Regions from separate parts of the Streptomyces sp. AK08-02 genome, predicted to be linked through region 2. Evidence: riboswitches for the same ligand, from Rfam matches in the RefSeq annotation. Region 2 holds a riboswitch; each other region holds the start of a gene.

Region 1 (4,884 bases), on a different contig from region 2:
CCGCGGCGGTGTTGGGTGTTGGCCGCCGATGCTGAAACGTACCGCCTGGAACCCGAGGAATCTCGCTGTCGGCGTACGTCCGCCGGGAACTTCGCCAGCACTCCACACGCTTGCATACAGTGGCAGGACCGGCAGGAAAACAGCGGTTGCAACAACCGCATCCGCGATCGAAGGGACGTACATGCCCATGGGTCACACGGCCACAGCCGAGGCAGGCTCCGGCGGCCTGACAGCGACCGAGCACCGCCTCGCCAACGGGCTGCGCGTGGTGCTCTCCGAGGACCACCTGACCCCGGTCGCAGCAGTGTGCCTCTGGTACGACGTCGGGTCGCGCCACGAGGTCAAGGGCCGTACCGGCCTGGCTCACCTCTTCGAGCACCTGATGTTCCAGGGTTCGGGCCAGGTGAAGGGCAACGGCCACTTCGAACTGGTCCAGGGCGCGGGCGGTTCGCTCAACGGCACCACCAGTTTCGAGCGCACCAACTACTTCGAGACCATGCCCACCCACCAACTGGAGCTCGCCCTCTGGCTGGAGGCGGACCGCATGGGCTCGCTGCTCGCGGCCCTCGACGACGAGTCCATGGAGAACCAGCGGGACGTCGTCAAGAACGAGCGCCGACAGCGCTACGACAACGTCCCCTACGGCACGGCGTTCGAGAAGCTGACCGCCCTCGCGTACCCGGAGGGACACCCCTACCACCACACGCCGATCGGTTCGATGGCGGACCTGGACGCGGCGACGCTGGAGGACGCGCGCGCGTTCTTCCGCACGTACTACGCGCCCAACAACGCCGTCCTGTCGATCGTCGGGGACATCGACCCCCAGGAGACCCTCGCCTGGGTCGAGAAGTACTTCGGATCCATCGCCGGGCACGACGGCAAGCCCGAGCCGCGCTCCGGGGCACTTCCCGACGTCATCGGCGAGGAACTGCGCGAGGTCGTCGTGGAAGAGGTCCCCGCGCGCGCGTTGATGGCCGCCTACCGGCTCCCGGAGGACGGCACGCGTGCGTGCGACGCGGCCGACCTGGCGCTCACCGTCCTCGGCGGCGGCGAGTCCTCGCGCCTCTACAACCGGCTCGTACGGCGGGACCGTACGGCGGTCGCGGCCGGGTTCGGCCTGCTGCGGCTGGCCGGAGCGCCCTCCCTGGGGTGGCTGGACGTGAAGACCTCCGCGGACGTCGAGGTGCCGGTCATCGAGGCCGCTGTCGACGAGGAGCTCGCCCGGTTCGCCGCGGAGGGCCCGACGGCCGAGGAAATGGAGCGTGCGCAGGCCCAGTTGGAGCGCGAGTGGCTGGACCGGCTCGGTACGGTCGCCGGCCGTGCCGACGAACTGTGCCGCTTCGCCGTGCTGTTCGGCGACCCGCAGCTCGCCCTGACCGCCGTGCAGCGCGTCCTCGACGTGACGGCGGAGGAGGTCCAGCAGGCCGCCAAGGCCCGGCTGCGTCCCGACAACCGCGCGGTGCTCGTCTACGAGCCGCTCACCGCCGACACTGCCACCGACACCGACGAGGAGGCGGCCAAGTGACCGAGCTCGCCACGATGGAGTTCCACCCCCAGCCCCAGGCGGGCGAGGCCCGGCCCTGGGCCTTCCCGGCCCCCGCGCGCGACACGCTCGGCAACGGCCTGACCGTCCTGCGGTGCCACCGCCCCGGCCAGCAGGTCGTCGCCGTCGAGGTGCTCGTCGACGCCCCCCTGGAGGCGGAGCCGGCCGGTCTCGACGGTGTGGCCACGATCATGTCCCGGGCCTTCTCCGAAGGCACCGACAAGCACTCCGCCGAGGAGTTCGCCGCCGAGTTGGAGCGCTGCGGCGCCACCCTCGACGCGCACGCCGACCACCCGGGTGTCCGCCTCAGCCTCGAAGTCCCCGTGTCGCGGCTCCCCAAGGGGCTCGGTCTGCTGGCCGACGCCCTCAGGGCGCCCGCGTTCACGGACAGCGAGGTCGAGCGGCTGGTGCGCAACCGGCTCGACGAGATCCCGCACGAGACGGCCAACCCGGCCCGCCGCTCCGCCAAGCAGCTGTACAAGGAGCTGTTCCCGGCGTCCTCGCGCATGTCACGTCCGCGCCAGGGCACCGAGGAGACGGTCGCGAAGATCGACGCGGCGGCCGTCCGCGCCTTCTACGAGAGGCACGTCCGGCCCGCCACGGCCACCGCCGTGGTCGTCGGCGACCTCACCGGCGTCGACCTGGACGCGCTGCTCGGCGACACCCTGGGGGCCTGGACGGGCTCGTCGGCCGAGCCGCGGCCCGTGCCGCCGGTGACCGCCGACGACACCGGCCGGGTTGTCATCGTGGACCGTCCGGGCGCCGTGCAGACCCAGTTGCTCATCGGCCGCATCGGCGCCGACCGGCACGACCGTGTCTGGGCCGCCCAGGTCCTCGGCACGTACTGCCTCGGCGGCACCCTCACCTCCCGTCTGGACCGTGTCCTGCGCGAGGAGAAGGGCTACACCTACGGTGTGCGGGCGTTCGGCCAGGTCCTGCGCTCGGCTGCCCCCTCCTCCCCCGGAGGGGCCACGGGCGCCGCGCTGCTCGCCATCAGCGGTTCCTTCGACACCCCGAACACCGGTCCCGCCCTTGAGGACCTCTGGAAGGTGCTGCGCACCCTCGCGGCCGAAGGGCTCACCGACGCCGAGCGCGATGTCGCGGTGCAGAACCTGGTCGGCGTCGCCCCGCTCAAGTACGAGACCGCGGCGGCCGTGGCCAGCACGCTGGCCGACCAGGTCGAGCAGCACCTGCCCGACGACTACCAGGCGACGCTGTACCGCCAACTCGCGGCGACCGGCACCGTGGAAGCCACCGCGGCGGCCGTCAACGCCTTCCCGGTGGACCGGCTGGTGACGGTCCTCGTCGGCGACGCGGCGACCATCGAGGGGCCTGTCCGGGCCCTCGGTATCGGTGAAGTGAGCGTCGTCCCCGCCGAGTAGCGGCATCGGCGTACACGGCAGGGGCCCGGTGGCGAAAGCGTCACCGGGCCCCTTTTTGTCCGTGTTGATGGGCAAGTTGCCCGTATTGATGGAGAGGTTGACGGTCTGCACTGTGGCATGTGCGACAAAACCCGTGATCGGTTTGTTGATTGAAAGAGGTCCCGCTTAGCGTCTGTCCGGCTGTCCGTCATGCAGTGCGCCGCAGCCGCGGCACCGGGCAGTCATCGCCGAGTCCCCGTACGGCGCGAGCCAGGGGAGCCGGGGACCCACCATGTGCAGTCCCTGGGGTGAATCGGACGCCCGCGCGCGCAGCGAGGGGGTCCGTAGGAGACCTTCCTGCTCCGAACCCGTCAGCTAACCCGGTAGGCGAGAAGGAAGGAAAGGACCAGCCACTACATGGCGTTCACCCGCGCCACCGGGAAGCACCGTCGTCCCAGCCGCCCCAGCCTTGTCACCCGTACGACCGCCCGCGCTGCCGGCGTCGCCGCCCTCGCGACCACCGGAGTCGTAGGCTCTCTCGCCGCCCCGGCGCTCGCGGCGGAGTCCGCCGTCGAGCAGACCGGACTCACCCCGGTGATCTCCATCGGCGAGTCGCTCGCTGCCCAGATCGACGCCCAGGCCGCCGCCCAGGAGCAGGCCGCCGAGAAGGCCGCCGCCGAGAAGAAGGCCTTGGCCGCCGCGCAGAAGGAGGCGGAGGAACGGGTCAAGGAGGCGCGCGAGGCGCAGGCCCGTGCCGCCCGCGAGGCCGAGCGCAAGCGCCTCAACAGCTATGTCGCCCCGATCTCCGGCTCGTACATCTCCACGGGCTACAAGGCGGGCGGCGGCATCTGGTCCTCAGGCAGCCACACCGGAGTCGACTTCCACGCCGCGTCCGGCACCACCGTGCACGCGGTGGGCTCCGGCACCGTCGTCGAGGCCGGCTGGGGTGGGTCCTACGGCAACAACATCGTGATCAAGATGATCGACGGTACCTACACCCAGTACGGTCATCTGTCGTCCATCAGCGTCTTCGTCGGCCAGACGGTCACCCCGGGGCAGCAGATAGGCCTCTCCGGGGCCACCGGCAACGTCACCGGTCCGCACCTCCACTTCGAGGCGCGCACGACCCCGGAGTACGGCTCGGACATCAACCCCGTCGCCTACCTCCGCTCGCACGGTGTGAACGTCTGACGAACCCGCGCACCACTTGTCGTGGCCCCGGCTCCCCGAGCCGGGGTTTTCGGCGTTTCGGAGGGTGGTGTGTCCAAAAAATATCCATGGATTCCGGCCTGCCGTCGGAAATTCCGGTTCTCTGCAATAGAGTCACTGAACACACGTCAATCGTCGACGTTTCACGGGGATTAAAGCGGAGGTCGGACATGCGTATTCCGGCGCACTCGGTATGCACGGCTATCCGGGACGACATCGTCGCCGGTGTCTACGAGCGCGGCAGCCGGCTCACCGAGGAACTGCTGGCGCGCCGGTACGGCGTCTCGCGCGTCCCCGTTCGTGAGGCCCTGCGCACGCTGGAGGCCGAGGGTTTCGTGGTCACCCGGCGGCACGCGGGCGCGTGCGTCGCGGAGCCCACCGAGCCGGAGGCCTCCGACCTGCTGGAGATGCGCATGCTCCTGGAGCCGCTGGGCGCCTCCCGGGCCGCCCAGCGGCGGACCGAGGCACACCTCAAGGTGCTGCGCGGCCTGGTCAGGCTGGGGCAGGAGCGGGCCAGGAGGGGCAACAGCGAGGATCTGCGCTCCCTGGGGGGCTGGTTCCACGAGACGCTCGCCCAGTCCTCCGGAAGCCAGGCCCTGGCCTCGACGCTCACCCAGCTCCGGCACAAGATCGCCTGGATGTACGCGGTGGAGGCGCCGGCCAGCCCGGTCGACTCCTGGGCGGAGCACGGGGCGATCGTGGACGCGGTGGCGCGAGGCGACAGCGAGCGGGCGCGGGCGATCACGGCGCTGCACACCGAGCGGGCGACCG
Region 2 (4,884 bases):
TCGCCCGGGGCTATGCGTACAAGGAGATCGCCAAGCAGCTTTTCATCTCCGTGAAGACGGTGGAGTCGCATGTGTCGGCGGTACTCAGGAAGCTCCAGTTGTCGAACCGGCACGAGCTGACGAGGTGGGCCACGGCACGGCGTCTGGTCTAGGGGGAGAAGGGGGAGAGGGGCCGCCTGGTCGGCGTTGTCTCACACCACCCTTGTGGCGCCCGCGAGCGGCATCTCGTCCAGAGGTGCCACCCGTACCGGCGCCGACGGGTTCGGGGCGTGGATCATCTGGCCGTGGCCCACGTAGATGCCCACGTGGCTGATGCCCGAGTAGAAGAACACCAGGTCGCCGGGGAGGAGTTCGGACGGTGAGACCCGCTGGCCGGCGTTGATCTGGGCGTAGGTGGTGCGGGGAAGGGAGATCCCTGCGGAGCGGTACGCGGCCTGGACGAGGCCGGAGCAGTCGAAGGCGTCCGGCCCGGTGGCGCCCCACACATAGGGGCTGCCGAGCTTCTGGTACGCGTAGGCGACAGCCGCCGCCGCACGTGAGTTGGGCGCCTCGGCCACTCCGGAGGTCCCGGCCGCACCGGGGGCCCCAGCGACTCCGGTCGCTCCTGATGACCCGAGGCCCTCCCGCGCACTCCCCGACGACCGTGAAGCGTGCCCCCCACCCCAGCCGCCGCCCCAACTGCCACTGCCGCCTTCCGTCGCCAGCCGGGCGCGTTCCTCCGTGGTGAGGCGGGACAGTAGTTGGCGGGCCTCGCCCAGCTTTCCGGTCACGGTCTTCTTGTGGCGGCTCAGCTCGGCCTGACGGGATCTGAGGGTGGCCAGCTCTACGTGGGCGGCCCCGCGCAGCTGCTCGATCTCCCGCAGCTGCTTGCGTACGCGGGCCACGTCCGACGCCTGCCTGGTGCCCGCCCGTTCGGCGAACGCGGCGCCGTCCAGATACCTGTCCGGGTCGTCGGAGAGGGCGAGTTGCAGCGCGGGGTCGAGACCGCCGGAGCGGTACTGCGCCGCGGCCATCGAACCCAGCGCTTCCCGCGCCGAGTTGAGCCGCTCCTCCTTGCGTGCCGCCTCGTCCCGCAGGGTGCCCAGCCGCCGTTCCGCCCGCTCGGCCTTCTCCTTCGCGCCGTTGTACTTCTCGGTGGCGACCTCCGCCTCCTCGTACAGTTTGGTCACCTTGGCCTCCACCTGCGCCGTTGTCAGCTGTGGCTCGGCGTACCCGATGCCGTCGAAGCCGGTCGCCGTCGCCGCGCCCGCGAGGGCGATCGTCGCGGCGGTGCGGGCCGTATTGCCGTTGAGTGAGCGCTGTCGGGGCTTGCGGTGCGCGGCCACGGGGGCGTCACGTCCTTTCGTACGACCGCCACCACGACGACCGCCGGAAGACTGCCTGGGAAGCGGCCCAGGAGGGCGGTGGCGCGTCCGGCGACGGCTCGCACAGGGGGAGCGGTCCGCCGCCGGACTTTCTCGGCGGTGGTGTCCGACTGCCGCCCCTGGCCCGGGCGGCGGTGGGGAGCCGGTCACCTGGTGCAGGACGCTAAACCTGGGGGTGTGGTGAGGTAACGCCATGTACGGAACTGGCCTCAGCCGACCGCCGGGTGACCGCATGCGACCGTGATCCCCTTTCGGCGTCGCCGACTCGCGCAGAGGGCTGACCGATGCGGCGGTTCACGGGGCGCGTGAGGGTTACAGGGTGCTATGGGGTGCATATATGCGAGGTGCCTTCAACCGTAGGGTGCCGGGCGGACACCTCGCTAAGGCCGTACGCCCGGCCCGGTGTCGTACGACGCGGGAGCCGCTGACTAGGCTCCGGCTCATGGACGTACTCATCCATTTCTGCGTCGGTCTGCACATCATCGGCATCGCCTGCCTTTTGGGCGGGTTCCTCACCCAGCTGAAGGCGATGGGACAGGGCACGGCCCGCTTCGTGCCGGCGATGCTGCACGGTGCTTTCACCATGCTGGTCACCGGGGTCGCCCTGGTGGGCCTCAATCAGGCCGACGACCAGCCGGTCAACAACGTCAAGATCGGCCTCAAGCTGGCCCTGCTGATCGTGATCCTCGGCCTCGTCTATGTGAAGCGGGATGACGAGACCGTGGACAAGCGCCTGTTCGGACTGGTGGGACTGTTCACCACCGCGAACATCTTCATCGCAGTGCTCTGGACCTGACCAGCCGAGCTCCCCCGTCGGCTGGTCAGGCCGGGCGCACCACGCTGTGGATCGCGGACTCGCCGTCGTAGAAGATCGACTCCTCGCGGACGTAGGCACCCGGCTTCGGTGCGTGGATCATCATGCCGTTGCCGATGTACAGGCCGACATGGCTGATGCCTTCGTAGAAGAAGACCAGGTCACCGGGTTGGATATCGGAGAGCGAGACGGTTGTCCCAGCGTTCACCTGGTCGTAGGTGGTGCGCGGAAGGCTGACTCCGGCGGCCCACCAGGCGGCCTGGGTGAGACTCGAACAGTCGTATGAATCTGGTCCCGCCGCACCCCAGACATACGGCTTGCCGACCTGTGCGCGTGCGAAGGCGAGGGCCTTCTCGGCCTTGCCGGCATACGAGGAGTCGGGGACCGCGGGGGTGGCGGTGTCCGAAGTGGTGGTGCTCGGTGACCGCTGAGCCGCCGCCGCGTCCTGCCGGCGTCGCTGCTCGGCGGCCTGCTGCTGCCGGGCGAGTTCCTGCGCCTGGCGGCGCGCCTCCGCCTGCTTCGCGCGCTCGATGGCCGCGAGCCGCAGCTTCTCTTCGGCGGTGAGGCGGGTAAGCAGCCGGCGGGCCTGTGCGAGCTTCGTCTGGACGGCGGTCTTCGTCGTCTGCAGGTCGTTCTGGGACTCCGTGAGCGACTCCAGGCTCGCGGTGGCCTCCTGGCGCTTCCGCGTCGTCTCGGCCTGCTGGTTGACGTACTCGTCGACCGTGTCCTTCTGGCGGGCGGTCAGGCGGTCCGTCAGCTGGTTCTGGTCGAAGTAGTCCTGCGGGGTGTCCGCCAGTAGGAACGTCGCCGTGTCGGGGGCGGCCGACCCGGTGCGGTACTGGGCCGCGGCGAAGGAACCCAGCTCCTCGCGCGCGTCGTTGAGCTTCTCGGTGCGCCGGGCCACGTCGTCCATCAGGGCGTCGACACGGCCCTGCTGCCTGACGGCCTTCTCCTTGGCGGCGTTGTACACGTCGGCGGCCGACTCGGCCTGGTGGAAGAGGTCGTCGACCTCCGCCTCGACCTCCTCCATGTTCGGCCGGCCGTCGGCCGAGGGTGCCAGTGGCGTGCCGGGCTCCGCCGACGCGGCGTTGGCGGTCTGGGTCAGCAGGGCTACGGAGGCGGTCAGGGCCGCCGTGGCGAAGGCGGGGGGCCGTATGCCTGCTACGCGCGTTCCCGTAGGACGCGACTTGCGGTGCGACGACGCCAAGGGAGGCGACTCCTTCCACGTTCCGCCTACCGGGTTAGCTGTCGGGTTCGGGCGGGTAATTCGGAAGGGTTGCCCTACGGTCCTTGCCCTGGACGGCAGTCGGACCGATTCACCCCAAGTTCTCGGTGGGTCCCCGGCTCCTGCCGCACGGGGCGGCACGATCGGACTCGGCGGAGGCCGCGCGGCCCGGCGATGTTCGCCGGTGGAGGTCGAGCGGCCTTACGGCACGCTAACCAACGGGTGTGGCTTCTGTGAAGGTTGATGACCGCTATGCCCGATACGTTTTTGTGACCTCGACCCTAAACATGGCTCTTTGAATTCAATTCAGGGTGTTATGGAAGTAATTATCAGGTTGTGTGTAGTGAGGTCTGATCCAGGGCTCGCATCCCGGCTGCGTTGTTTTCGGGGTGGCGGCGGGTTGTCAGTGGGGGCGCCTAGACTCGGAGAGCGATGAGCAGCCTCTTTGACGACAGCTTCCTGGCGGACCTCCAGAGCCCTCGGGCCCACGCGGAGGAGCCCCCGCCACCGCCCGAGGACGAGCATGTGCCGGAGACCGTTCCGGACGATCTGTTCGGCGGGAAGTTCGACGCGCCGCCGGACCGGGACGCGTACTACCGCGACGGCGCCCCGCGCCCCGTGGTGGACCCGGCCGCGCTCCTGGACGGGCTCAACGAGAACCAGCGCGCGGCCGTCGTGCACGCCGACACCCCTCTGCTCATCGTGGCGGGAGCCGGCTCCGGCAAGACGCGTGTGCTCACGCACCGCATCGCGTATCTGCTCGGTGAGCGAGGCGTCCATCCCGGCCAGATCCTCGCGATCACCTTCACCAACAAGGCCGCCGGTGAGATGAAGGAACGCGTCGAGCAGCTCGTCGGCCCGCGCGCGAACGCGATGTGGGTGATGACCTTCCACAGCGCGTGCGTACGGATTCTGCGGCGGGAGAGCAAGAGGCTCGGCTTCACCTCCTCCTTCTCCATCTACGACGCCGCCGACAGCAAGCGACTGATGGCGCTCGTCTGCCGCGACCTGGACCTGGACCCCAAACGCTTCCCGCCCAAGTCGTTCAGCGCCAAGATCTCCAACCTGAAGAACGAGCTGATCGACGAGGAGGACTTCGCCGCCCAGGCGAGCGACGGTTTCGAGAAGACCCTCGCCCAGGCGTACGCGATGTACCAGTCGCGGCTGCGTGAGGCCAACGCGCTCGACTTCGACGACCTGATCATGACGACGGTCAACCTGCTGCGCGCCTTCCCGGATGTCGCCGAGCACTACCGCCGTCGCTTCCGGCACGTCCTCGTCGACGAGTACCAGGACACCAACCACGCCCAGTACGCGCTCGTACGGGAACTCGTCGGAACCTCCGAACACCCGGTGGACGTACCGCCCGGCGAGCACGATCTGCCTCCCGCCGAGCTGTGCGTCGTGGGAGACGCCGACCAGTCGATCTACGCCTTCCGGGGCGCGACGATCCGCAACATCCTCCAGTTCGAGGAGGACTA
Region 3 (4,884 bases), on a different contig from region 2:
CGCGACGGCTGGCGCCTCTCCCAGCTCCATGGACGGTGGGCCGCCGAATCCCGTCTAGTGCGGACGGACCTCACCTACGGTGAGAAGGTCATCGGCAGCAGGCGCGGCCACACCGGGCACCAGCACCTGCCCTGGGTGGCGCTCGACACCGAAGCGACCGAGGAGCACGGCGAGGTGTACGCGTGCGCGCTCGGCTGGTCCGGCTCCTGGCGGATCGCCGTCGCCCAACTGCCCGACGCGCGCGTGCAGATCACCGGCGGCGCCGGATACGACGACTCGGGGCTGCTGCGGCTGGCGGCGGGCGAGTCCTTCACCACGCCCGTCTTCGCGGGGCTGTGGACCGACTCCGGGCACGGCGGGGCGAGCCGGGCGTGGCACACGTACCAGCGCGCCTTCGTCGTCCCCGACGCGGACCGGGACCGGCCCGTGCTCTACAACTCCTGGGAGGCCACGGAGTTCGACATCTCCGAGGAGCAGCAGGGGACGCTGGCCCGGCGGGCCGCCGCGATCGGTGTCGAGCTGTTCGTCGTGGACGACGGCTGGTTCGGGGCCCGCACCAGCGACCGGGCCGGTCTCGGTGACTGGACGCCGAACCCGGACCGCTTCCCGGCGGGTGTCAGACCGCTCGCCGAGTACGTGCACGCGCTCGGTATGCGGTTCGGCATCTGGGTCGAGCCGGAGATGGTCAACCCCGACAGTGACCTGTACCGCGCGCACCCCGACTGGGTGCAGTTCCAGCCGGGACGGAAGCGGACGGAGTTCCGCAACCAGCTCGTCCTGAACCTCGCCCGTGAGGATGTCCGCGAGTACCTCTGGCAGCAGCTCGACGGGCTGCTCTCCAGCGCCCCGATCGACTACGTGAAGTGGGACTTCAACCGCTGCTTCACCGACGCCGGCTGGCCGGGCGAGGACTACCCCCAGCGTCTGTGGGTCGACCACGTGCACGGGCTGTACGCCCTGCTGGACCGGCTGCGGGCGGCCCACCCCGGGGTGGCCTTCGAGTCCTGCTCCGGCGGCGGTGGCCGGATCGACCTGGGTGTCCTCGCCCGTACGGACCAGGTGTGGACCTCCGACAATACGGACCCGCTGGACCGCCTCGCCATCCAGGAGGGTTTCAGCCAGATCCATCCGGCGCGGGTCATGGCCGCCTGGGTCACGGACAGTCCGAACACCCAGCTCAACGGCCGGATCAGCTCCCTGCGGTTCCGGTTCGTCAGTGCGATGGCCGGGGTGCTCGGCGTCGGTGGCGACCTCGCCCGGTGGACGGAGGAGGAGCTGACCGAGGCCGGGGAGTGGGTGGGGCTCTACAAGGAGATCCGGCCCGTCGTACAGCGCGGCGACCTCTACCGGCTGCGGCGGCCGACCGGTGGACTGAGCGCGGTGCAGTACGTGCTCGGGGACGAGACCGTCGTCCTCGCATGGCTCCAGGCGCAGCACCACGGTGAGCCGCTTCCGGCGCTGCGGCTGCGCGGGCTCGACCCGTCGGCGACGTACGAATGCCGCGAAACGGGCGAAATTCACAGAGGGGCGGTGCTGCTGCATCGCGGCTTGCGAACCGGGCTGAAGGGTGACCTTGATGCGGCAGTTTTCCGACTGCGTCGCATCTGATGCTTCTGTCCGTTATAGCGCCTTAATTCCAACTCGCCGGGAAATGGGGGTTGCTGTGAATCCGGTGCGTGAGCAGCGTCATATTCGTGACGGTGTGTCGCCGTCATGTTCACGTAATTTCGGCGTGATTAAAGGAAGTTCGAGGGGCTGACAGATCCGGAATTCACGGACAGTGACCGGAAATTCCGGGGAGGATCACAGGAAACCCGTACACAGGGAACCTGAGGCTTGTTTCCGTGCGTCTTGGTCGCTTACGTTCGCCACCAATCCGGACGGACGCCCAATCCTGCCGCCGCCCGGAGCCCGCATCGAACACCCGAGTACGGCAGGAGCGGGGGACCCACAGGTAGAACGCCTGTTCCGGTCTCTGGAACAGGCTTGGGGTTAAGTCACGTTCAGGCGTGGCCGGACATCTCCAGTCCGCACCCGACAGCTCACCTCGCAGGCGACGGAGAGGAATTCGTCATGCCCGCGAAGGGTAAGCACCGCCGTCCGAAGTCCCAGCGATTCACTCGCTCGATAGCCGTCGCCGGAACCGGCGGAGCGGCTCTCGCCCTGCCGTTGCTGGGAGCCACCGGCGCCCACGCGGCCACGGCGGAGTCCACGACTCAGGCTGTTCAGTCGCTTTCGGAAACGGCCAAGTCCGTAACGGCCGATTCCGTTTCCGTGCAGACGGCAAAGACCGAAAAGTCCGCCGCGGCGAAGAAGGCGAGCGTCAGGACCTACGCGGTCCGGGCCGGCGACTATCTCTCGAAGATCGCCCAGGAGGAGAGCGTCAGCGGTGGCTGGCAGAAGCTCTACTCGGACAACCGGACCGCCATCGGTGCCGACCCGAGCCTGATCCACCCCGGTCTGAAGCTGACGATCGGCAAGAAGGCCGCGTCGACCTCCTCGTCCTCCGCGGCTCCCTCGTCCTCCTCGACGTCCACGCGGAAGACGGATTCCAAGCCTGCCGCCGAGAGCGCGACGGCCGAGACCTCCACGACCACCGAGGCCGCCGACACCAGCAGCTCCAGCGGCTTCACCCTCCCCGTGACCGGCGCCACCATCGGCACCGGTTACCGCGTGGCGGGCAGCATGTGGTCCAGCGGATACCACACGGGCGTCGACTTCGTCGTCCCGACCGGCACCTCCCTCAAGGCGGTCGGCGCCGGCACCGTCGTCTCCGCGGGCTGGGGCGGTGCGTACGGCAACCAGGTCGTCATCCAGCTCGCCGACGGCTACTACGCCCAGTACGCCCACCTCTCCCAGCTCTCCGTCTCGGCCGGCCAGAGCGTGAGCGAGGGTCAGCAGATCGGTCTCTCCGGTGCCACGGGCAACGTGACCGGACCTCACCTCCACTTCGAGATCCGCACCACTCCGGACTACGGATCCGACATCGACCCGGTCGGCTACCTCCGCTCGAAGGGTGTTGCCGTCGGCTGACGCACACCTCCCGCACGGACGTCAGTCGAGGCTGTTCACCGAGCACATCGACCGAAGGCCGGACCCCGATCCCGGGGTCCGGCCTTCGGCGTGTTCATGTCCGCGCGTGCGGGTGTGATAGTGAACTCCCCATCCGCGCAAGCGCTTTCCCCTCACAAGGAGCCGCCTCGTGACGACCACTCGCAGAGCCTTCGGAACCCTGGCCGCGGGCGCGGCACTCACCGCGCTCGCCCCGGCCGCGCGCGCCGATGCCGCCACGTGCGGACGCCTCCTCGCCCGCGACGACTTCCGGCACGGCCTCGGCCAGTGGGCCGTCGAACTCCAGGACGGCGGCAGCGTCACGGCGGTCCGAGGTGTCCTGGAGGTCGACGTACCCAGCGGCGCGACCATCTGGTTCAGGCGCGGGCTGCGCGGTCCGTACGTCATCGAGTACACGGCGACGCCGGTCTCGGCGGGCGGGGCGCACGACCGGGTCTCCGACCTGAACAACTTCTGGAACGCCGTCGACGTACGCTCCCCGGACGACCTGTTCGCCACCGCGCGCAGCGGCGCCCTCGCGGAGTACGACTACCTCAAGACGTACTACGTCGGCTACGGCGCCAACACCAACACCACGACCCGGCTGCGCCGTTACGTCGGCGAGGCCGGAGTGCGCCCCTTGGTCTACGACTACACGGAGCCGCTGCTCGTCGCGAACCAACGGCATCGGGTTCGGATCGTCTCGGCCGGATCCACGGTTCGCTGGTGGAACAACGGGCGGCTCGTCTTCGACTACAGCGACCAGGACCCGTACACCAGTGGGCACTTTGCCTTCCGTACGACCTGGAGCCACTTCAGGATCACCGACTTCAGTGTCCGTGAGCTGCGGGTCCCCGTTATTCCGGGTTGACCAACACTTGGCAAGTGGCTTATCTCACCGCGCGTCAACCCCTTCCTACGGTCGCGTAGCTCACATCGGAAGGTGAATCATGGGCCGATGTGGCAGACGATTCGAAAAATGACAGCAGAGCGGTGATCGGGTCGTACGTGGCGGTGGGGGACAGCTTCACCGAGGGCGTCGGCGACCCCGGCCCCGACGGGGCGTTCGTCGGCTGGGCGGACCGCTTCGCGGTTCTGCTCGCAGACCGGCGCCCCGAGGGCGACTTCGACTACACGAACCTCGCGGTACGCGGGAGGCTGCTCGACCAGATCGTGGCCGAGCAGCTTCCCCTCGCCAGGGAGCAGGCGCCGGACCTGGTCTCCTTCTGCGCGGGCGGCAACGACATCATCCGGCCCGGCAGCGACCCGGACGAGGTCGCCGAGCGGTTCGAGCGGGCGGTGATCGGCCTCACCTCGGAGGTCGGCACGGTCATGGTGACGACCGGGTTCGACACCCGCAACGTCCCCGTCCTGAAGCACATGCGCGGCAAGATCGCCACGTACAACGGACACCTGCGGGCCATCGCCGACCGGTACAACTGTCCGGTGCTCGACCTGTGGTCCCTGAAGACCATCCAGGACCGCAGGGCCTGGGACGGCGACCGGCTCCATCTGTCGGCGGAGGGCCACACGCGCGTGGCGCTGCGCGCGGGGCAGATCCTCGGCCTCGAAATCCCGGCCGACCCGGACCAGCCGTGGCCGCCGCTGCCTCCCCGGGGCACCTTGGAGATCCGCCGTGACGACGTCCACTGGGCCCGCGAGTACCTGGTCCCGTGGATCGGGCGGCGGCTGAGGGGCGAGTCGTCCGGGGACACCGTGACGGCCAAGGGGCACCTGTCACCCGACGACATCAAGAGCCGCATCGACTGGGTCGCCTGAGGCGAGTCGTTCGCGTGAGTCGATTGCGGGGCTTCGGCACTTCTCGGCGCCGGG
Region 4 (4,884 bases), on a different contig from region 2:
CTGCTCGCGATGAGCATGCACGCCTTCTGGAACGGCTCGTCGACCTTCGGGGAGTACGGGTTCATCGCGGTGTACGCCGCCTTCATGGTGCCCGCGTTCGGCCTTCTCACCTGGCTGGTCATCTGGACCCGCCAGCGCGAACTGCGTACCGTGCGCGCCGAGTTGCCCGCGTACGCGCTGGCCGGCTGGCTGGCACCGGCCGAGCCGTACGCCCTCGGCTCGATGCGCGCCCGCCGGCTGGCCCGCGTGTACGCCCGCCGCCATCTGGGCAGGCCCGCGGCCCGCGCGGTGGCGCAGTACGAGGCGTACGCCACCTCACTCGCGTTCCTGCGCCACCGGGGGCGCCTCGGCCGCGCGGGCGCCGACTTCGTCGTCCGGGAGCAGGAGCTGCTGGGCGAGCTGTGGGAGCGCAGAGCGGTGGCCCGCCCTGCCCTGGACCACGCGGCCCGCGCCATCGCACCGGCCCCCGCTCCCGCACCGCCGGTCACCTGGCCGCCGTACCCCTCGTACAACCACGTCTACGGCCAGAACCGCCCCGCCTACAACCCGTACCCGTACCCGGACCCGGCCTACAACCCGTACCGCTCGTAGCAGGATTCCCACCAGGATCGAACAACGAAAAACCGGTAGCCCTGACGCAGACGATCAAGCGTCAGGACTACCGGTGAGAGACCGGGGAAGACGACTCCTACGGGTCGCCTCCCGAGGGTCGATTCCTACGGGTTGAGGCCCATGCTCCGCAGCCACGCCATCGGGTCGATGCCGGCACTGTCCGAGCTGCTGGTGTGCACCTCCAGGTGGAGGTGGGCCCCGGTGACGTTGCCGGTGGCGCCGACGCGGCCGATGACGTCACCCGTGGCGACCTTCTGGCCGACGCTGACGTTGATCGACGACTGGTGGGCGTACCAGAGCTCGGTGCCGTCGTCGAGGGTGAGGATGGTGCGGTAGCCGTAGGAGCCGCTCCAGCCCGCCTCGGTGACCGTGCCGCTGTGGATCGCCTTGAGGGGCGTGCCGGTGGGCGCGGCGAAGTCGAGGCCGGTGTGGTAGCCGGAGGACCACAGCGAGCCGGCCTGGCCGAACGTCGAGGTGATCGTGTACGAGGAGGTCGGCAGCGTGTACTGCTTGGCGAGCGAGGCGAGACGTGCGGCCTCCACCTTCGCCGCGGCGGCCTCCGCGATCTTCTTCTTCTCGGCGGCGACCTTGGCCGCGGCCTCCCGCTTCACCTTGGCGGCCTCGGCGGCGGCCTTCCTCGCGGCGGCGTCCTGGGCGGCCTGCTGGACCTTGGCCTCGGCCTGGTCCTTCTGCTGCTCGGCCTGGAGGATGATGCGGCTGCGCAGGGCCTCGCCGGCGTCGCTGGTGCCCTGCTCGGTCTCCTCGGGAGTCACGCCGACGCTGCTGAGCGCGGTGGCGGAGCCCTTGGGCTCGTCGTCCGAGTCGTCGTGCGTGAAGGGCGAGCCGACCGAGGGCAGGTCGGGGATGGAGATGGAGACCGGCGGCTTGCCGGTCTGCGCGGTGGCCATGCCGGCCCCGCCGACAGCGGCTATGACGCCGACGCCGAGAACAGTGGAGCTGCGGGCGAGTCCTCCGCCGCCGCGCTGCTTGCCTACGCGGTGCCGACCGCGGACCGGACGAGTGGTGTCCGCGCTGGGATTCCACTCCTCCCAGGGGCCCTCGTCGGTGCGGCGGCTGCCGAAGCCGAAGGTCGGGATCTTGCCGTCCTCGGTCTCGCTGGTGCGCCGGTTCGGCACGGAGGGGGCTGCTGGGGCGGGCGGGTTTGACGCCACGTGGGCGTGCTCCTTTCCTTCCTTCTCGCCTACCGGGTTAGCTGACGGGTTCGGAGCAGGAAGGTCTCCTACGCGCGTATACCTGCCGTGTTGCCACGGAGGCGGACGAGCGATTCACCCCAAGGTGGTGGTTCCCCGGTTCCCTTGCGGGATTAGGCACTTGCGCACGGAGCCGACTCTTGTGACGGCTGGGACTACCGCGCTGCGTTATCGAACGTTAATAGACCTGGCCACCGGATTCCAAGCTGTTCCCGTTGATCGTTAATCCTTTTCCCGAGGACTTTCTGGGTCACCACCGGTGAAAATCGGGCGAGTTGACCATGCCCTAAGTGACTGCCGAGTTTTGACGGAGTGTCAGATGTCGTCGGATGTTGGGCGGAACGAGATCGTTCGCTCACCCTTGGTGACAGGCTTGGTGGCAGGCTTGATGACAGGCGATGGCGGCCGACCGTCGACGCGCGTAACAAGCGAGCCGTAACGAGCAAGCTGGGTCGGGGCACAAACGACTCAGGGCCGGAAAACCACTTTCGTGGTTTTCCGGCCCTGGGCCTTCAGTAGCGGGGACAGGATTTGAACCTGCGACCTCTGGGTTATGAGCCCAGCGAGCTACCGAGCTGCTCCACCCCGCGCCGCTGAACACAACTATACGCCATTCGCGGGGCCTCGATCACCAGCCTCGGTCCGGGGTCCGCGGAGGCGGCACGTCAGCCGGGCAGGTGGGCGTTGGGAGCCTTGGCCCGCTCCGCGAACTCGGGGAGTACGACGACCTCGACGCCCTCCCCGGAGAGCAGGCCGTTCCCGTCCGCCGCCACCACGAAGGTGTCCGGCTCACGCCAGGCGGTCACCACCCGGCGGACGCCCGCGTCGAGGATCAGCCGGGCACAGGGGGCGGGGCGGGAGGCACGGCGGGCACAGGGCTCCAGGCTGCTGTAGACGGTGGCCGTCGGGAGCCGGGGGTCGGCCGGGTCGAGCTTCGCGAGCGCGGACTCCTCGGCGTGCACGACCGGGTCGCCGCCCTCCCGGGAGTGCCCGCGCGCCAGTTCCGTACCGTCGGAGGCCACCACCACCGCCCCCACACTGAACGCCGTTCGCGACGGCGGACACAGTTGGGCCAGTTCGCACGCCAGTGCCAGCCAGTGCCGGTCGGCGGCGGAGGCGAGCGGGCCGGCGCCGGGGGCGGTGGGCTCGTACCGCATCAGGACGACGTCCTCGATACGGCGCGTCTCCGTGAGCCGGAGCCGGCCGCCCTGGTAGCCGCCGGGGCCGAAGAGGCGGGGGGCGCCGGGGTCGCCGACGAAGAGGGGCGCGAGGACGAGCTGGAGTTCGTCGGCGAGGCCCTGCCGGAGGAGCTGGGTGTGGACGGTGCCACCGCCCTCGACCATGAGGCGCCGGACACCCCGTACGTCATGCAGGTGTTCGAGAAGGGCTCGCCAGTCGAGCGTGCCGGGGCCCAGGGCCACGATGGCGACATCGGCGCCCAGGCCGGCCCGCCGGGCCTGTTCGGCGCCCTTGTCCGTCGTGTACACGACCTTCTCGCCGCCCGTGTGCCAGAAGTTGGCCGCCGGGTCCAGCTCCCCCGATCCGCTCACGGTCACCTTGAGCGGATACTCGGGCTGTCCGGCCGCCAGCCGCGCTGCCCGCCGCTCGGGCGAGTTGACCAGGAGACGCGGATTGTCGGCGCGGATGGTGCCGGCGCCGACGAGGATGGCGTCACTGGCCGCCCGTACCTCGTCGACACGGTCGAAGTCGGCGGGGCTGGAGAGCAACAGCCGCTCGGGGCCGGTGTCGTCCAGGTAGCCGTCGAGAGAGACGGCGGCGGACAACAGGACGTACGGGAGGGGCATGGGGCACTCTCTTCTTGACCGGCGAGCTTGGTTCAAGTTTTAAACAAACCTACACTGGTGTCATGACGACCCGCTGGCTCACCCCCGAGGAGCAGCGCGCGTGGCGCGCGTACGTCGCGGCCTCCCTGCTTCTGGAGGACGCGCTCGACCGGCAGCTCCAGCAGGACGCCGGGATGCCACACCTCTACTACACGATCCTGGCCTATCTCTCCGAGACGCCCGAGCGGCGGCTGCGCATGACCGATCTCGCCGAGAGGCTGAAGATCACGCGCAGCCGGCTGACGTACGCGGTGGCCAGGCTGGAGAAGGACGGTCACGTCCGGCGCGAGGCCTGCAAGTGGGACAAGCGGGGGACGGTCGCCGCGCTGACCGAGGAGGGCATGGCGGTGCTGGAGCGCACCGCCCCGGGGCATGTGGCCACGGTCCGCGCCGCCCTCTTCGACCATCTGACCCCGGAGCAGGTGGGCCAGCTGGAGGAGATCGGTACGCGGATCGAGCGGGCGCTCCAGGGGGACGGGACGGAGTCGGCACCGGAAGGCCTGCCCTGGCTGCGCAGGTCGTCGCCCTCGTGCGGCGGCGCCGACGGCCCCGACACGTGAGGGCCGCCACAATCCCATTGCTTTAACTTTGAAGCATGGGATAGGGTCACTCTTCGAACGAGGATCTGCTTCAAATCTGAAGCAAAGCTGAGCAGGAGCAGATCCGGAGGATCGATCAGACCGACCCGGGAGCCCCGCATGCCCGACTTCACCGCCGCCACCCAGCGCTCCCGTGTCCGGGTACCGCTCCGCTTCCACGACGGCTACAGCGTCGACACCGAACTGGTCACCTTCCACGGCCTGACCGACGGCCAGGAGCACCTGGCGGTCGTCCTCGGCGAACCGAAGCCCGGCACCACCCCGCTGGTCCGGCTGCACTCCGAGTGCCTCACGGGTGACGTCTTCGGCTCGGCCCGCTGCGACTGCGGCCCCCAGCTGCGCGAGGCCGTCGAGCGCATCGCCGAGCGCGGCGGTGTCCTGCTCTACCTCCGCCAGGAGGGCCGGGGCATCGGCCTCTACAACAAGCTCGACGCGTACGCCCTCCAGGACGAGGGCCTCGACACCTACGCCGCGAACGCCGCGCTGGGCCTCCCCGAGGACGCCCGCGACTACACGGCTGCGGCCCAGATGCTCCAGGCCCTGGGCATCGACTCGCTGGACCTCCTCTCCAACAACCCGGACAAGGCCAACCAGCTCCGGGCCCTGGGCATGGACGTC

The links. A riboswitch is a leader RNA that binds a small molecule or an ion and turns the genes downstream of it on or off. The one in region 2 is predicted to bind cyclic di-AMP.
Region 1: linked by a shared signal. The riboswitch ahead of PV734_RS35420 (M23 family metallopeptidase) and the one ahead of PV734_RS41825 (NlpC/P60 family protein) in region 2 are both predicted to bind cyclic di-AMP.
Region 3: linked by a shared signal. The riboswitch ahead of PV734_RS18610 (LysM peptidoglycan-binding domain-containing M23 family metallopeptidase) and the one ahead of PV734_RS41825 (NlpC/P60 family protein) in region 2 are both predicted to bind cyclic di-AMP.
Region 4: linked by a shared signal. The riboswitch ahead of PV734_RS13220 (M23 family metallopeptidase) and the one ahead of PV734_RS41825 (NlpC/P60 family protein) in region 2 are both predicted to bind cyclic di-AMP.

What each region holds. Positions count from the first base shown of each region.
Region 1 covers NZ_JARAZV010000019.1:151,334-156,217, reverse strand. The annotation lists gene PV734_RS35430 (pitrilysin family protein) at 188-1,525, shown strand; gene PV734_RS35425 (pitrilysin family protein) at 1,522-2,925, shown strand; cyclic di-AMP (ydaO/yuaA leader) riboswitch at 3,141-3,308, shown strand; gene PV734_RS35420 (M23 family metallopeptidase) at 3,322-4,095, shown strand; gene PV734_RS35415 (GntR family transcriptional regulator) at 4,284-4,884, shown strand, end outside.
Region 2 covers NZ_JARAZV010000028.1:49,592-54,475, forward strand. The annotation lists gene PV734_RS41810 (response regulator transcription factor) at 1-152, shown strand, start outside; gene PV734_RS41815 (NlpC/P60 family protein) at 192-1,325, opposite strand; gene PV734_RS41820 (hypothetical protein) at 1,807-2,160, shown strand; gene PV734_RS41825 (NlpC/P60 family protein) at 2,186-3,385, opposite strand; cyclic di-AMP (ydaO/yuaA leader) riboswitch at 3,393-3,568, opposite strand; gene pcrA (DNA helicase PcrA) at 3,836-4,884, shown strand, end outside.
Region 3 covers NZ_JARAZV010000008.1:232,633-237,516, forward strand. The annotation lists gene PV734_RS18605 (alpha-galactosidase) at 1-1,608, shown strand, start outside; cyclic di-AMP (ydaO/yuaA leader) riboswitch at 1,912-2,069, shown strand; gene PV734_RS18610 (LysM peptidoglycan-binding domain-containing M23 family metallopeptidase) at 2,074-3,033, shown strand; gene PV734_RS18615 (DUF6250 domain-containing protein) at 3,203-3,922, shown strand; gene PV734_RS18620 (SGNH/GDSL hydrolase family protein) at 4,045-4,830, shown strand.
Region 4 covers NZ_JARAZV010000005.1:454,682-459,565, reverse strand. The annotation lists gene PV734_RS13225 (PrsW family intramembrane metalloprotease) at 1-591, shown strand, start outside; gene PV734_RS13220 (M23 family metallopeptidase) at 717-1,784, opposite strand; cyclic di-AMP (ydaO/yuaA leader) riboswitch at 1,796-1,953, opposite strand; tRNA gene PV734_RS13215 (tRNA-Met) at 2,340-2,413, opposite strand; gene PV734_RS13210 (dihydrofolate reductase family protein) at 2,489-3,628, opposite strand; gene PV734_RS13205 (MarR family winged helix-turn-helix transcriptional regulator) at 3,691-4,227, shown strand; gene PV734_RS13200 (GTP cyclohydrolase II) at 4,366-4,884, shown strand, end outside.